Regions from separate parts of the Lysobacter sp. HA18 genome, predicted to be linked through region 2. Evidence: predicted binding sites of a transcription regulator. Region 2 holds the regulator's gene; each other region holds the start of a gene.
What was found. The regulator HrcA, encoded in region 2, represses chaperone genes, less so after heat shock. The targets are predictions, from matches to a motif close to TTNGCACTCNNNNNNNNNGAGTGCNAA.
Positions count from the first base shown of each region.

Region 1: groES (co-chaperone GroES) is a predicted target of HrcA. The motif match lies at 2,315-2,341, and genes of this name have one in related genera.
Region 3: rpoH (RNA polymerase sigma factor RpoH) is a predicted target of HrcA. The motif match lies at 2,126-2,152, and genes of this name have one in related genera.

Region 1 covers NZ_JBSRZL010000001.1:807,957-812,384, forward strand. Annotated here, with positions in the region: partial or broken gene ACVWWW_RS04025 (protein-disulfide reductase DsbD family protein) at 1-1,059, opposite strand, end outside; gene cutA (divalent-cation tolerance protein CutA) at 1,052-1,375, opposite strand; partial or broken gene ACVWWW_RS04035 (helix-turn-helix transcriptional regulator) at 1,637-1,810, opposite strand; gene groES (co-chaperone GroES) at 2,400-2,687, shown strand; gene groL (chaperonin GroEL) at 2,750-4,390, shown strand.
Region 2 covers NZ_JBSRZL010000001.1:1,754,705-1,759,132, reverse strand. Annotated here, with positions in the region: gene dnaK (molecular chaperone DnaK) at 1-1,419, opposite strand, end outside; gene grpE (nucleotide exchange factor GrpE) at 1,519-2,052, opposite strand; gene hrcA (heat-inducible transcriptional repressor HrcA) at 2,126-3,181, opposite strand; gene recN (DNA repair protein RecN) at 3,266-4,428, shown strand, end outside.
Region 3 covers NZ_JBSRZL010000001.1:3,133,212-3,137,639, forward strand. Annotated here, with positions in the region: gene ACVWWW_RS15195 (metallophosphoesterase family protein) at 1-163, opposite strand, end outside; gene ACVWWW_RS15200 (RNA 2'-phosphotransferase) at 166-762, opposite strand; gene ACVWWW_RS15205 (hypothetical protein) at 762-1,088, opposite strand; gene rpoH (RNA polymerase sigma factor RpoH) at 1,231-2,115, opposite strand; gene ACVWWW_RS15215 (LacI family DNA-binding transcriptional regulator) at 2,348-3,385, shown strand; gene ACVWWW_RS15220 (alpha/beta hydrolase) at 3,396-4,250, opposite strand; gene ACVWWW_RS15225 (alpha-amylase family glycosyl hydrolase) at 4,315-4,428, opposite strand, start outside.

The DNA of each region.
Region 1 (4,428 bases), 950 kb from region 2:
CTGCACGCTGCGTGGCGCGGCCGGCGCCTGGCGCGCGGGCATCGCGAGCGGTGTGCTCGTCGCAGGCGCAGCGATGCTCGTCGTTGCACTGTTCACTGCGTCGTTTGTCGCAGGCGATGCAGCATCGGTCGACGGCGTGGTCGGTGTCGCGATCGTCAAAGCCGTCGCAATCGCACCCGCCGGCAATTCCACATCGACCGTGCGCGTCATCGGCGGATAGCAGATGCCGTCGTTCTGGCAGCCCTGGAAGCGTGCGGTGAGCTTGAGTGCGCGCGCGGTCGTCGCGGTGCGCGTCACCGGCAACGTCAGATCGACCGGGTCGAAATACACCGCGACGTCGCCGAAATGTTCGTCGCGATGCATGCGCGCCTGCGGCCAGCGCGGTGCGCCGAGCGCGAAGCCCGCTGCGCGCGAAGCGGCATCGAGCTGGAACGTGGTGCGATCGCGATACAGGTAGTAACCGGGTGCTGGCGAGAAGCGCACGAGCACGGTGTTCGACGTGCCGGGAATCGCTTCAAAACGGAACGCCTCTTCGGCCGGCAACGGTGCGGCGTCGACGCCCGCGGTCGCGCCGCGTGCAAGTGCGAACGGCGAGCGGCCGAGTGCGGTTGCGGGCGCAGCGTTCGCGGTAGGCAGGTCGACAGTCAGGCGCCGCGTCTGCGGGGGATAACAGACGCCCGCATCCGCGCAGCCCTGGTACTTGATCGTCACCACCGTGCTCGCGGCAGACGGCGTGCCCGGCAGCGTTGCGACGAGCGCATCGCGATAGGTTTCGACGTCGCCGAAGAATTCGTCGTGATGTGCATCGCCCTTGGGCAGCCGCACCGCGCCCGCGTCGAAGGCGGCGTCGGCCTGCACGCCGATGCGGTGGCGATACAGGTAGTAGCCCTTCGCGATCGTCCAGCGCACTTCGATCGCGCCGTCGGTGTAGCGCGCGCTCGGTACGAACACGCTGTCGACCGGCGGCAGCTGATCGGGCGTGATCGCATGCGCGCGCAACGACACGGCGCCGAGGAGGAGGAAACAGATGCCGGCGATCCGGCGCAACAGGTCAGGCATTCGGTCGGCTCTGGGCGATCACCCAGTCGAGGTAGGCGGGTGCGCCGGCCGTCGCATCAAGCGCGAGCAGTTCGGGCACGTCATAGGGGTGCAGGGCCTGTACGCGGGCGGCGACGTCCGGGATGCGGTCGTCCGCCGTCTTGATCAGCAGTAGGATCTCGTCCGCGCGTTCGACGCGGCCTTCCCAGCGGTAGGTCGAGCGCAGGCCGGGCAGTTGCTGCACGCAGGCGGCGAGGCGTTCGTCGACGAGCGCCGTGGCGATGCGATCGGCCGTCGCCGCGTCCGGGCAGGTGCAATGAAGGACGACGGCGTGCATGCGGCGATTGTAGCGAGCGGCTGCGCGCGGCCTCAGGTTTCGCGCTTGGAACTGCGCGAGCGGCCGGTGCGCAGTGCGGCCATCTGCTCCATCAGTTCGACCAGCGGCGCCTGGCTGCGTGGCGGCAGGCTGCGGAACGCAGTGAGCATGCGCAGCTCGAGGCGGCTCGTCCACCATCGTGGCGTCCACTGCGGCGACGCCGTCCATCGCGTCGTCGGCCGACAGCGCCATGCGGCCGCGACCCGTCGCGATCCATTCGAACTGCACGCCGGTCACCGTGGCGACCCGGCGCAGGTTGGACATGCTCGGGCTCTTGCCCTGCACGGCCTCCCAGTGGCTCACGGCGCTGCGCTGGACCCCGACGGCCTCGGCCAGCGCCGACTGCGACAGGCCGGCATGGCGACGGGCGAGGCGTATTCGCTGCTGGGAATTCATCGAAAGTGACGCTCCACGTCAGTGAAAATGACGCCCGAGGGCCGAGTTTACCGTTTTTCACCTCGCTACCAATAAAACCGGCATGAGGTGCGCTTCGGGTCACACTATTGGATGAAGGGTGGATGAAACCCGGGAATGAATACGATTTCATAAATGTCCGGTTTCCATCCGCTACCGGAATCGGACGTCTCTATCGGTAGCGGCGGGGTGGCGCGGGTGACGTGGACCGCCCACAATCGCCCCACGTCGACAGGGACCGTCGGCAGACATGGGGTCACGGGTTCTTGGGGAGACGCGCCGGATCGCGCGAGCTCGGATAGCCATCCTCAAAAGCCGAGAGCGCGTTTCTTCGGGACGCGCTCTTTTTTTGTCTGCGCGATTCGTACTTGTGACGACCGTAGGCCTCGGGCCCATCCGAACTTTTTCGCCCGCTCGCCCTTGAAAGCCGCGAGGCGCATCCCATATCCCGCCCCGTCCGCGATGCGGGCGCATCACGCCCGGTGTTTGGCACTCGCGGGCGTCGACTGCTAAAATTCCCCGTCTTTCGCTGTAATTTCAATCACTTAATCGCTTAGCCGGAGGTTCGTGCATGAACATCAAGCCGCTCTACGACCGCGTGGTCATCAAGCGCATGGAAGAAGAAAAGGTCTCGGCCGGTGGCATCGTCATCCCCGATTCGGCCACCGAAAAGCCGATCAAGGGTGAAGTCGTCGCGGTCGGCGAAGGCAAGGCCTTCGACAACGGCAACGTGCGCGCGCCCAAGGTCAAGGTCGGCGACAAGGTGCTCTTCGGCAAGTACAGCGGCACGGAAGTGAAGCTGGACGGCACCGAGTACCTGGTGGTGAAGGAAGACGACATCTTCGCGGTCCTCGGCTGATCGCGTCCTTCCGTACCCGCATCTCCTTTTTGAACACTTTTAGCTGACAGAGGTAATTGCAAATGGCTGCCAAGGAAATTCGTTTCGGTGAGGACGCGCGCGCCAAGATGCTGCGCGGTGTCAACGTGCTCGCCAATGCCGTCAAGGCAACGCTCGGCCCGAAGGGCCGCAACGTCGTGCTCGAGAAGAGCTTCGGCGCGCCGACGATCACCAAGGACGGCGTGTCCGTCGCCAAGGAGATCGAACTGGCCGACAAGTTCGAGAACATGGGCGCGCAGATGGTGAAGGAAGTCGCGTCGCGCACGTCCGACAACGCCGGTGACGGCACCACGACCGCGACCGTGCTCGCGCAGGCGCTGATCCGCGAGGGCATGAAGGCGGTCGCCGCCGGCATGAACCCGATGGACCTCAAGCGCGGTATCGACAAGGCGGTCACCGCTGCCGTTGCCGAGCTGAAGAACATCTCCAAGCCGTCGAGCACGTCCAAGGAAATCGCGCAGGTCGGTGCGATCTCGGCCAACTCCGACCAGAACATCGGCGACCTCATCGCGCAGGCGATGGACAAGGTCGGCAAGGAAGGCGTGATCACGGTTGAAGACGGTTCGGGCCTCGAGAACGAGCTCGACGTCGTCGAGGGCATGCAGTTCGACCGCGGCTACCTCTCGCCGTACTTCATCAACAACCAGCAGTCGATGCAGGCCGAACTGGACGACCCGTTCATCCTGCTGCACGACAAGAAGATCTCGAACGTCCGTGACCTGCTGCCCGTGCTGGAAGGCGTGGCCAAGGCCGGCAAGCCGCTGCTGATCATCGCCGAGGAAGTCGAAGGCGAAGCGCTGGCGACGCTCGTCGTCAACACGCTGCGCGGCATCGTCAAGGTGTGCGCGGTCAAGGCGCCGGGCTTCGGTGATCGTCGCAAGGCGATGCTGGAAGACATGGCGATCCTCACCGGCGGCACCGTGATCTCCGAGGAAGTCGGCCTGCAGCTCGAGAAGGCGACGATCAAGGATCTGGGCCGCGCGAAGAAGGTGCAGGTCTCGAAGGAGAACACGACGATCATCGACGGCGCCGGCGAAACCGGTGGCATCGAAGGCCGCATCAAGCAGATCAAGGCGCAGATCGAGGAGACCTCCTCCGACTACGACCGCGAGAAGCTGCAGGAACGCGTTGCCAAGCTCGCCGGCGGCGTTGCGGTGATCAAGGTCGGTGCGTCGACCGAGATCGAGATGAAGGAAAAGAAGGCGCGCGTCGAAGACGCCCTGCACGCCACGCGTGCGGCGGTCGAGGAAGGCATCGTTCCGGGCGGCGGCGTTGCGCTGCTGCGCGCCAAGGCTGCGATCAAGGGCCTGACCGGTGCGAACGAAGACCAGAACCACGGCATCCAGATCGCCCTGCGCGCGATGGAAGCGCCGCTGCGCGAGATCGTGACGAACGCCGGTGAAGAGCCGTCGGTCATCGTCAACAAGGTCGTCGAAGGCAATGGCGCGTACGGCTACAACGCCGCGACCGGCGAGTACGTCGACATGATCGAGGCCGGCATCCTGGATCCGACCAAGGTCACGCGTACCGCGCTTCAGAACGCGGCGTCGATCGCCGGCTTGATGATCACGACCGAAGCGATGGTCGGTGAGCTGCCGAAGAAGGACGAGCCGGCCATGGGCGGCGGCGGTGGCATGGGCGGCATGGGCGGCATGGACTTCTAAGTCCCGCTTTCCGCTGCACCGCAACACGAAAAGCCCCG
Region 2 (4,428 bases):
GACCTGCGGCATGCCGCGCGGTGCGGCGTCGATACCGGTGAGGTCGAAGCGCGCGAGCGACTTGTTGTAACGCGCCTGCTCACGCTCGCCCTGCAGTACGTGCACCGTCACCGCGGACTGATTGTCCTCGGCGGTCGAGAACGTCTGCGACGCCTTGGTCGGGATCGTGGTGTTCTTCTCGATGATCTTGGTGAACACGCCGCCGAGCGTCTCGATGCCGAGCGACAGCGGGGTCACGTCGAGCAGCAGAACGTCCTTGACGTCACCCTTGAGCACGCCGCCCTGCACCGCCGCACCGATGGCGACGGCTTCGTCCGGGTTGACGTCCTTGCGCGGCTCCTTGCCGAAGAAATCGGCAACGGCCTGCTGCACCTTCGGCATGCGGGTCTGGCCGCCGACGAGGATGACTTCCGTGATGTCGGACGCACGCAGGCCCGCATCGTTGAGCGCGACGCGGCACGGCTCGATCGTCTTCTTGACCAGATCGTCGACCAGCGCTTCGAGCTTGGCGCGGGTCAGCTTGATGTTGAGGTGCTTCGGGCCCGACGCATCCGCGGTGACGTACGGCAGGTTCACTTCGGTCTGCTGCGCGGTCGACAGCTCGATCTTCGCGCGCTCGGCGGCGTCCTTCAGGCGCTGCAGCGCGAGCGGATCCTTGCGCAGGTCGATGCCCTGGTCCTTCTGGAACTCTTCGACGAGATAGTCGATGACGCGCTTGTCGAAGTCTTCGCCGCCGAGGAACGTGTCGCCGTTGGTCGCGAGCACTTCGAACTGCTTCTCGCCGTCGACTTCCGCGATCTCGATGATCGACACGTCGAACGTGCCACCGCCGAGGTCGTACACGGCGATCTTGCGATCGGCGCCCGACTTGTCCAGACCGTACGCGAGCGCGGCCGCGGTCGGCTCGTTGATGATGCGCTTGACGTCGAGACCGGCGATGCGGCCGGCGTCCTTGGTTGCCTGGCGCTGCGAGTCGTTGAAGTACGCCGGCACGGTGATCACCGCTTCGGTCACCGCTTCACCGAGATAGGCCTCGGCGGTCTTCTTCATCTTGGCCAGCACTTCGGCCGAGATCTGCTGCGCCGCCATCTTGCGGCCGTCGGCAGTTTCCACCCACGCGTCGCCGTTCTCGTGCTGCGAGATCTTGTACGGAACGAGGCCGATGTCCTTCTGCACTTCGGCGTCGGTGAACTTGCGGCCGATGAGGCGCTTCACCGCGTAGAAGGTGTTCTTCGGGTTCGTCACCGCCTGGCGCTTGGCCGAGGCGCCGGCGAGGATTTCGCCATCCTTCGTGTACGCGATGACCGACGGCGTGGTGCGGTCGCCTTCCGCGTTCTCGATGACCTTCGCCTTGCCGCCTTCCATGACCGCGACGCACGAGTTCGTGGTGCCGAGGTCGATACCGATGATCTTGCCCATGGGGTTGCTCCTGCCAATTCGTGAATTCGGGGGCGCTGGGTCAGCGCCGATAAGCCGTATCTATGGACCGCTGGCGCCGGTTCAAGGCGCCGGACGCGATCAGGACTGCGCGATCACCACCAGCGCGGGGCGCAACAGCCGCTCGTTCAGCAGCCATCCCTTCTGGTAGACCTGTACGACGTGGTTGTCCGGCGTATCGCCGCCCGGAACCATGCTCATCGCCTGGTGGTGGTCGGGATTGAACGGCTGGCCCTTCGGGTCGACCGGGACGAGACCGTTGTCCGACGCCACCTTCAGCAGCTGCCGGAGCGTGAGTTCCATGCCCTCGCGCAGCGCGCCGGCATCGGCCGACGCCTGCGAAAGGCCGGCTTCAAGGCTGTCGATCACCGGCAGCAGCTCGCCGAGCAGGCGCTCGTTGGCGAACTTGCGGGCGGTGTCCATGTCGCGCGCGATGCGGCGACGCTGGTTCTCGAGCTCCGCACGCTCGCGCAGCGACTCCTCGCGAAGTCGGGTGAGTTCGGTGGTCGCGCTCTCGAGCTGCGTCTGCAGCACAGCGCAGCAATCCTTCACGCCTTCGCCGGCGGACGGCTGCGCCGGGTCGGCGCCGGGTTGCACGGTCTGTTCGGTGGTCATCGCAGGCCTGTCTCCTTCGCGCGGGTCGCGCGCCGGGGCCAGCTATGGGGCCGACGACCGTCGATTCAAGGCGTCAGGCGCCGCGATCGCCCGTGTTCAGCGCATCGCCGAGGATGTCCGCCGCGGCCTGCACGACCGGGATCACGCGGTCGTAGGCCATGCGGGTCGGGCCGATCACGCCCAGCACGCCGAGGACGCGGCCGCCCGAGCCATAGGGGGCGGTGACCAGCGATACGCCGTCCAGCGGCGCCAACCCGGTTTCCTCGCCGATGAAGATCCGCACGCCGGGCGCCTGCGCCGTGCGCTCCAGCAGCTGCAGGATCTCGCGCTTGCGGGAGAACGCCTCGAACAGCTCGCGCAAACGCTCGATGTCAGCCAGCTCCTGAACGCCCATCAGGCGCGTCTGGCCGGCAACCAGCATGTCCTCGTCGCCCGGCACCAGCACCTGCTCGGCGAGTTCGATCGAGCGGTCCATCAGGCGATGCAGTTCGTCCTGGGCGGTGCGCATTTCGTGCAAAAGGATCGCGCGGATCTCAGCCAGCGGCCGCCCCGCGAAGTGCTGGTTGAGGTAATTCGCGACGCGTTCCAGCTCGCCCGACTCGAACGGCCGACGCGCCTGGATGATGCGGTTCTGCACGTCGCCATCGGAGAACACGAGGATCGCGAGAACGCGCTGTTCGTCGATCTGGACGAAATCGATGCGTCGGAACGCGAACTGCTCACGCCCCGGCACGCTGACCACACCGACGAAATGCGTCATCGCGGACAGAAGTTCGGTCGTGCTGCCGAGCAGCGCCTGCGTACCGGAACCGGGCGGCAGTTCGCCGCGCAGCCGGGCCATCTCGCCGTCGGGAAGCGGGCTGACCTGAAGCAGCGAGTCGACGAAGAGCCGGTAGCCCTGCGCCGTCGGGATCCGGCCGGCCGACGTATGCGGCGCGCTGAGCAGGCCCGCGTCCTCGAGGTCCGACAGGATGTTTCGGATGGTCGCTGCGCTGACGTCGAGCCCCGCATGGCGCGCCAGCGTCTGCGACCCCACCGGCTCGCCGTTGCGGATGTAGCGCGCGATCAGCGTGCGCAGCAACTGCCGCGCGCGGGGATCCTGGCTGGGGTCGAGGGGACGGCGGCTCATGTCGGACCTATAAGCTGCGGGCAGCGGGCGTGCAAGCGATGTCGTCGCTTCGCGTGCGACGCCGGGCCGGGCACAATTCGCGCCATGCTGACCCAACTCTCGCTGAAGCAGTTCGCCGTCGTCACGGGGGCCGAACTCGAATTCGGACCCGGCCTCACGGTGATTTCCGGCGAAACCGGCGCCGGCAAGTCGTTGCTGGTCGACGCGTTGGGGCTAATTTCCGGCCTGCGAGCGGACAGCGGCGTCGTCCGCCACGGCGCAGATCGCGCCGAACTCGCAGCTGCGTTCGACCTCGCCGACGCCGTCGCCGCACGCGACTGGTTGCGCGAGAACGAACTCGACGACGAAGACGAACCGGGCACCTGCCGCATCCGTCGCGTGATCCGCGCGGACGGCGGGTCGAAGGCGTGGATCAACGGGCGACCGGCGACGATCGCGCAGCTCACCGAACTCGCCGGCCACCTCGTCGAGATTCACGGCCAGCACGAGCACCAGGCGCTGCTTTCGCGCACCAGCCAGCTCGCGCTGCTCGATGCGTTCGGGCGCACGGACGGAGAACTCGCGCAGGTCGCGACGGCCACGGCCGCGTGGAGCGAGCTGCTGCGCGAGCGCGATCGCCTGTCGTCGCAGGGCGACGTATCCGATCGCATCGAATGGCTGCAGCACCAGCTCGACGAACTCGAGCGCGAAGACATCGAGCCGGACAGCATCGAGAAGCTGCAGTCCGACCATCGCCGCTTTGGTCACGCGACCGCGCTGATAGCGGCCTGCGACAACGCGTTCTCGCGCCTCGGCGGCGACGACGGCCCGTCGATTTCGCGGGTTCTCGGCCAGGTGCGCGCCGAACTCGCGCGCGCGACCGAGCATGAACCGCGACTCGGCGAAGTCGACGGCATGCTCGATCTCGCGACCATCCAGATCGACGAAGCCATCGCCGCGCTGGATCGCGTTCGCAGCGACCTCGATATCGACCCGGACACCTTCGAACGCCTGGAACACCGCTTGGGCCGCGTGCATGAACTCGCACGCAAGCATCGCGTGCAGGCCGAGCAACTCGCTATGCGTCGCGATGCGATCCGCGACGAGGTCGAAGCCTTACGCACAGCCGGGGAGCGCCTGGAAAAGCTCGACGGCGAGATCGCGCGCGCAACGTCCGCATGGCGCGACGCGGCATCGAAACTGACTTCCGCTCGCACTGCAGCGGCTCACTCGCTCTCGTCGCAAACGACGACGTTGATGGGCGAACT
Region 3 (4,428 bases), 1.4 Mb from region 2:
TGTTACCGCGGATGGCCGTTATGGGCGCGATGTCCGCGAGTGCGTCGAGGATGGACGCGGCGCCGATGTCACCGGCATGCAGGATGTGGTCGCTACCGCGCAGCGCTTCGATCGCCTCCGGCCGCAGAAGGCCGTGCGTGTCGGCGATCAATCCGATGCGCATCGTCAGGCGTCCGGCGCCGTGGAAGCGCCGTCGTTCGCACCGCGTGGCGATGCATCGACCGGATAATCGATGAAGCGCGGCGGCACCTTCTCGACCAGCCAGACGCCATTGTCCGAGCGATAAAACATTTCCCCGGCCGTGTGCAGCGCATGCGCGCGGATGCCGAGCACCGCAGGCACGCCATGACGCGCGCCGACACGTCTAGCGGTGTCGGCATCGGTCGAGAGATGCACATGACGACGCCGGCCGCGATGCAGGCCGTCGCGCAGAATGGACTTCAGATGCCGCGTCGCCGTGCCGTGGAACAGGCGTTCCGGCGGTTCGACCGGGACGAGGCCGAGATCGACGTCGATCGAGTGTCCCTGGTTCGCACGGATGCGCGTGCCACTCGCATCGACGGCGAAGCGCTGCTTGTCGTTGCTCGCGACGATCTCGTTGAGCGTCAGGCGATCGAGCGCAACGCCATGCAGTGCGGCGGCCGCGAGCAGTCCATCGATATCGGCCCAACCCGCGTCGTCCAGCGACAGCCCGATCGACTGCGGCGAATGCCGCAGCACGCGGCTGATGAAGCGGCTCTGGCGGACGAGCTCCGGGCGCATCAGTGCGGGCGGTTGCCGCGTCGACCGAACAATCGACTGAGCCCGGAGCGCGCCGGCTCGCGTGCATCGCCGCTGCGACCTTCCTCATTGGCGATCGCGGCGAGTCGCTCGTCGAGTTCCGCGATCAGTTCGTCGAGCACGTCGCCCGTCGAGCGATCGGGCCAACGCTGCAGGGCCTGCATGCCCATCTCGATGAACTCCGCGCGCGTTTCCGCGGGCAGGCCGAGTTCTCGTTCGGCGAACCATCGCTCGAAGCGAAGGCTGACCTGCGCGGCCGCAGTGGCGGCGTCGAGATGCGTAGCAGGCGCTGGCGGGGTCGGATCCATGGCGACGCTCCGATGGGGCACTTCGATATAGCGAATCGGTCGAACGCGGCGCGTGAGCGGCGGTTCGAGTCGACGTTTGCAGACGCACAAATGCGAACGGCCCGGTTTCCCGGGCCGCTCACCGTGACACCTGTGTCGCCGCTTACGCTGCGAACAGCGCGCGCATCTTCTTGAGTGCGTTCGCCTCGATCTGGCGGATGCGCTCGGCCGACACGCCGTATTCGTCGGCGAGTTCCTGCAGCGTCACCTTGTCCTCGTCCAGCCAGCGACGACGGATGATGTCGCGCGAACGCGCGTCGAGTTCGGACAGGCCGTCGCGAAGCACGTCGAGCTTGCTGCCCTCGTCGTCCTCGCGCTCGTACAGCTGCGACGGGTCCTCGCCCTGCGAACGCAGATACGCCACCGGCGACGGCGGGCCGTCCTCGTCGCCATCGTCCGGCGCATCGAAACCGATATCGCGACCGGACAGGCGCGACTCCATCTCCAGCACTTCGCGCTCGGACACGTTGAGGTCGGCCGCGACCGCACGCACCTCCTCCGCGTTCATCCAGCCCAGGCGCGTCTTGCTCTTGCGCAGGTTGAAGAACAGCTTGCGCTGCGCCTTGGTCGTGGCGACCTTCACGATGCGCCAGTTCTTGAGGATGAACTCGTGCATCTCGGCGCGGATCCAGTGCACCGCGAAGCTGACCAGGCGAACGCCCTGGTCGGGATCGAAGCGCTTCACCGCCTTCATCAGGCCGATGTTGCCTTCCTGGATGAGGTCACCGATGCCGAGGCCGTAGCCGTTGTAGCCACGGGCGACGTGCACGACGAAGCGCAGGTGCGAATGCACCAGCTCGCGGGCGGCGTCGAGGTCCTCGTCGTCGCGGTAGCGGCGCGCAAGGCGCTGCTCGTCGTCGACGCTGAGCACGGGGATGCGGTTGACCGCGCCGATGTAGGCCTCGAGCGAGCCGAGCGGGCTCAGCCCGACCGGCGACACGGCCGGCAGGCTGTTGGGAACGAGAGCGGTAGTGGCTGTCTGGGTCATAGGCTCTAGGTTAGCAGTCGGGTTATTGGACTGCTAAAGGGTCCGGGAGTTCCGGACCGTTGCATCCATGGGACGACGAAAGCGGAATTCTCTCAATCGGACCGTTCATGACGCGTAAAACCGGCGGTATGGAGCTGAATCCTCGGCATGCGGGCGCGCGAGCCGCTTTTCCAGCCCTGACCGATGACAGGGTCCCGTGGTCGTGACCGGCGGCGGCTACACTGCCGCCCGAATGACCAAGCGAACCAGGCCGACCTCCTTCGACATCGCCTACCGGGCGGGGGTTTCGCAGGCGACCGTGTCCCGCGTGCTGCGCGGCAGCCCGCTGGTCAACGAGGAGACCCGCAAGCGGGTCGAGGCCGTCGCCCGCGAGCTCAACTACAAGGTCGACCGCCGCGCGTCGAGCCTGCGCACGCAGAAGTCCGGCACCCTCGCCCTGCTGCTGTTCGAGGACCCGACGCCGGACGAGTCGCACATCAACCCGTTCTTCCTGTCGATGCTCGGCTCGATCACCCGCGCCTGCGCTCGCCACGGGCAGGACCTGCTGGTCTCGTTCCAGCAGCTGTCCGAGGACTGGCATTCGGACTACGAGGACTCGATGAAGGCCGACGGGCTGATCCTGCTCGGCTACGGCGACTACGAGCTCTACCGCGACAAGCTGTCGGCGCTGGTCGAACGCGGCACGCATTTCGTGCGCTGGGGAGCGGTGGCCGACGACCAGCCCGGCGTGTCGATCGGCTGCGACAACGTGCACGGCGGCCAGCTCGCCGGGCAGCACCTGATCGCCTGCGGACGGCGACGCATCGCCTTCCTCGGCCATGCGTCCAGCCACTACCCGGAGTTCCTCGATCGCTACACGGGCTGCGAGCAGGCGATGGTCGACGCCGGCCTCGGGCGGCTTGACCGCGCGTTGCAGGTGGATGCCGAAACGAGCGAGGAATCGGGCCATGCCGCCGCGATCCAGTTGCTCGCGCGTGGTCGCCCGTTCGACGCGGTATTCGCTGCGAGTGACCTGATCGCGCTCGGTGCCATGCGCGCGCTCCGCGAGGCCGGCCTGCGCATTCCCGACGACGTCTCCGTCGTGGGCTTCGACGACATCCCGACGGCGCGCTTCGCCACCCCGCCGCTCACCACGGTGGTGCAGGACACGCAGCGTGCGGGTCAGCTGCTGGTCGCCACGCTGATGCAACTCGTGCGCGATGAACAGGCGGAGAGCGCGATGCTGCCCGCGTCGCTGATGGTGCGGAAGTCGTCGTTCGTCTCGGGGTAGCGCGCCGTACCTACTGCGCGGCGCGCGGCGCATCGACGAAGCGCCGGATCGACGCGAGTACTTCGGGGTTGCGCGACGGGTCGTAGAGCGCCGTGATCGTCGCCAGGTGCCCGCCGCCCGGCAGGATCACCAACGACACCGGTTCGTGCTGCGCGCTAAGTCGACGCGCGAGTTCGCGACTCTGCGCGACGCCGACCGTGGTGTCTGCATCGCCATGCACCAGCAGGAACGGCGGCTCGTCGCCGTCGACCTGACCAACCGCCTGCGCGAGCGGCCACTGCGCGGGCGGGCCGAAGATCGGCGCGAGATCGGGGCCGATGCGAAAGTCGTACGGGCCGGACAACCCGATCACGCCGGCGAGATCGCGCGGCTGCATCCCCTGCGGCGCGAGCCAGCGTGCGTCCGTGCCGATCAGCGCGGCGACCTGTGCGCCTGCGGAATGCCCGGCCACGAACAGGCGCCGCGGATCACCGCCGTACTCGCCGGCGTGCTGTCGCGCCCACGCGACCGCCTGCGCACCGTCCTCGACGAAGCCCGGGAAGCCCGCGCGAGGCCACAAACGGTAGTCCGCGACCAAGGCGAGGATGCCCTCGCCGGCGAGGCAACGCCCGACGAAGCGGTAGTCCTCGCGTTGGCCGGTCTGCCACGAACCGCCATAGAAGAACACCACGACCGGTGTCGCCGACGTGGCCGCCGCCGGGCGATAGATGTCGAGCGATAGCCCTCGGTCCCCGGCATACACGACGGTCGCCGTGGGCGCCTCGAGCCCGCGATTCGCGACTGCGAACACTAACGACTGGCAGCCGCTCACGGTGGCGGCGACGACCGCCAGCGCGGCGCCAGCGATCAGGGATTGCAATCGCATCGGGAATGATCCGAATCGGGCAAACCCGATATACGGACCGCCGCGTCGACGGGATGCAGCCGCCTCAGTGCCGCCGTGCGCGCACCGCCGCGTCCTGCACCGCACGGAGCAGCTCAGGCTGCGTCAGCGGCGCGTTGAGGAGGAGCACTTCGACGCCATGCGCCGGCACCGGCACCGA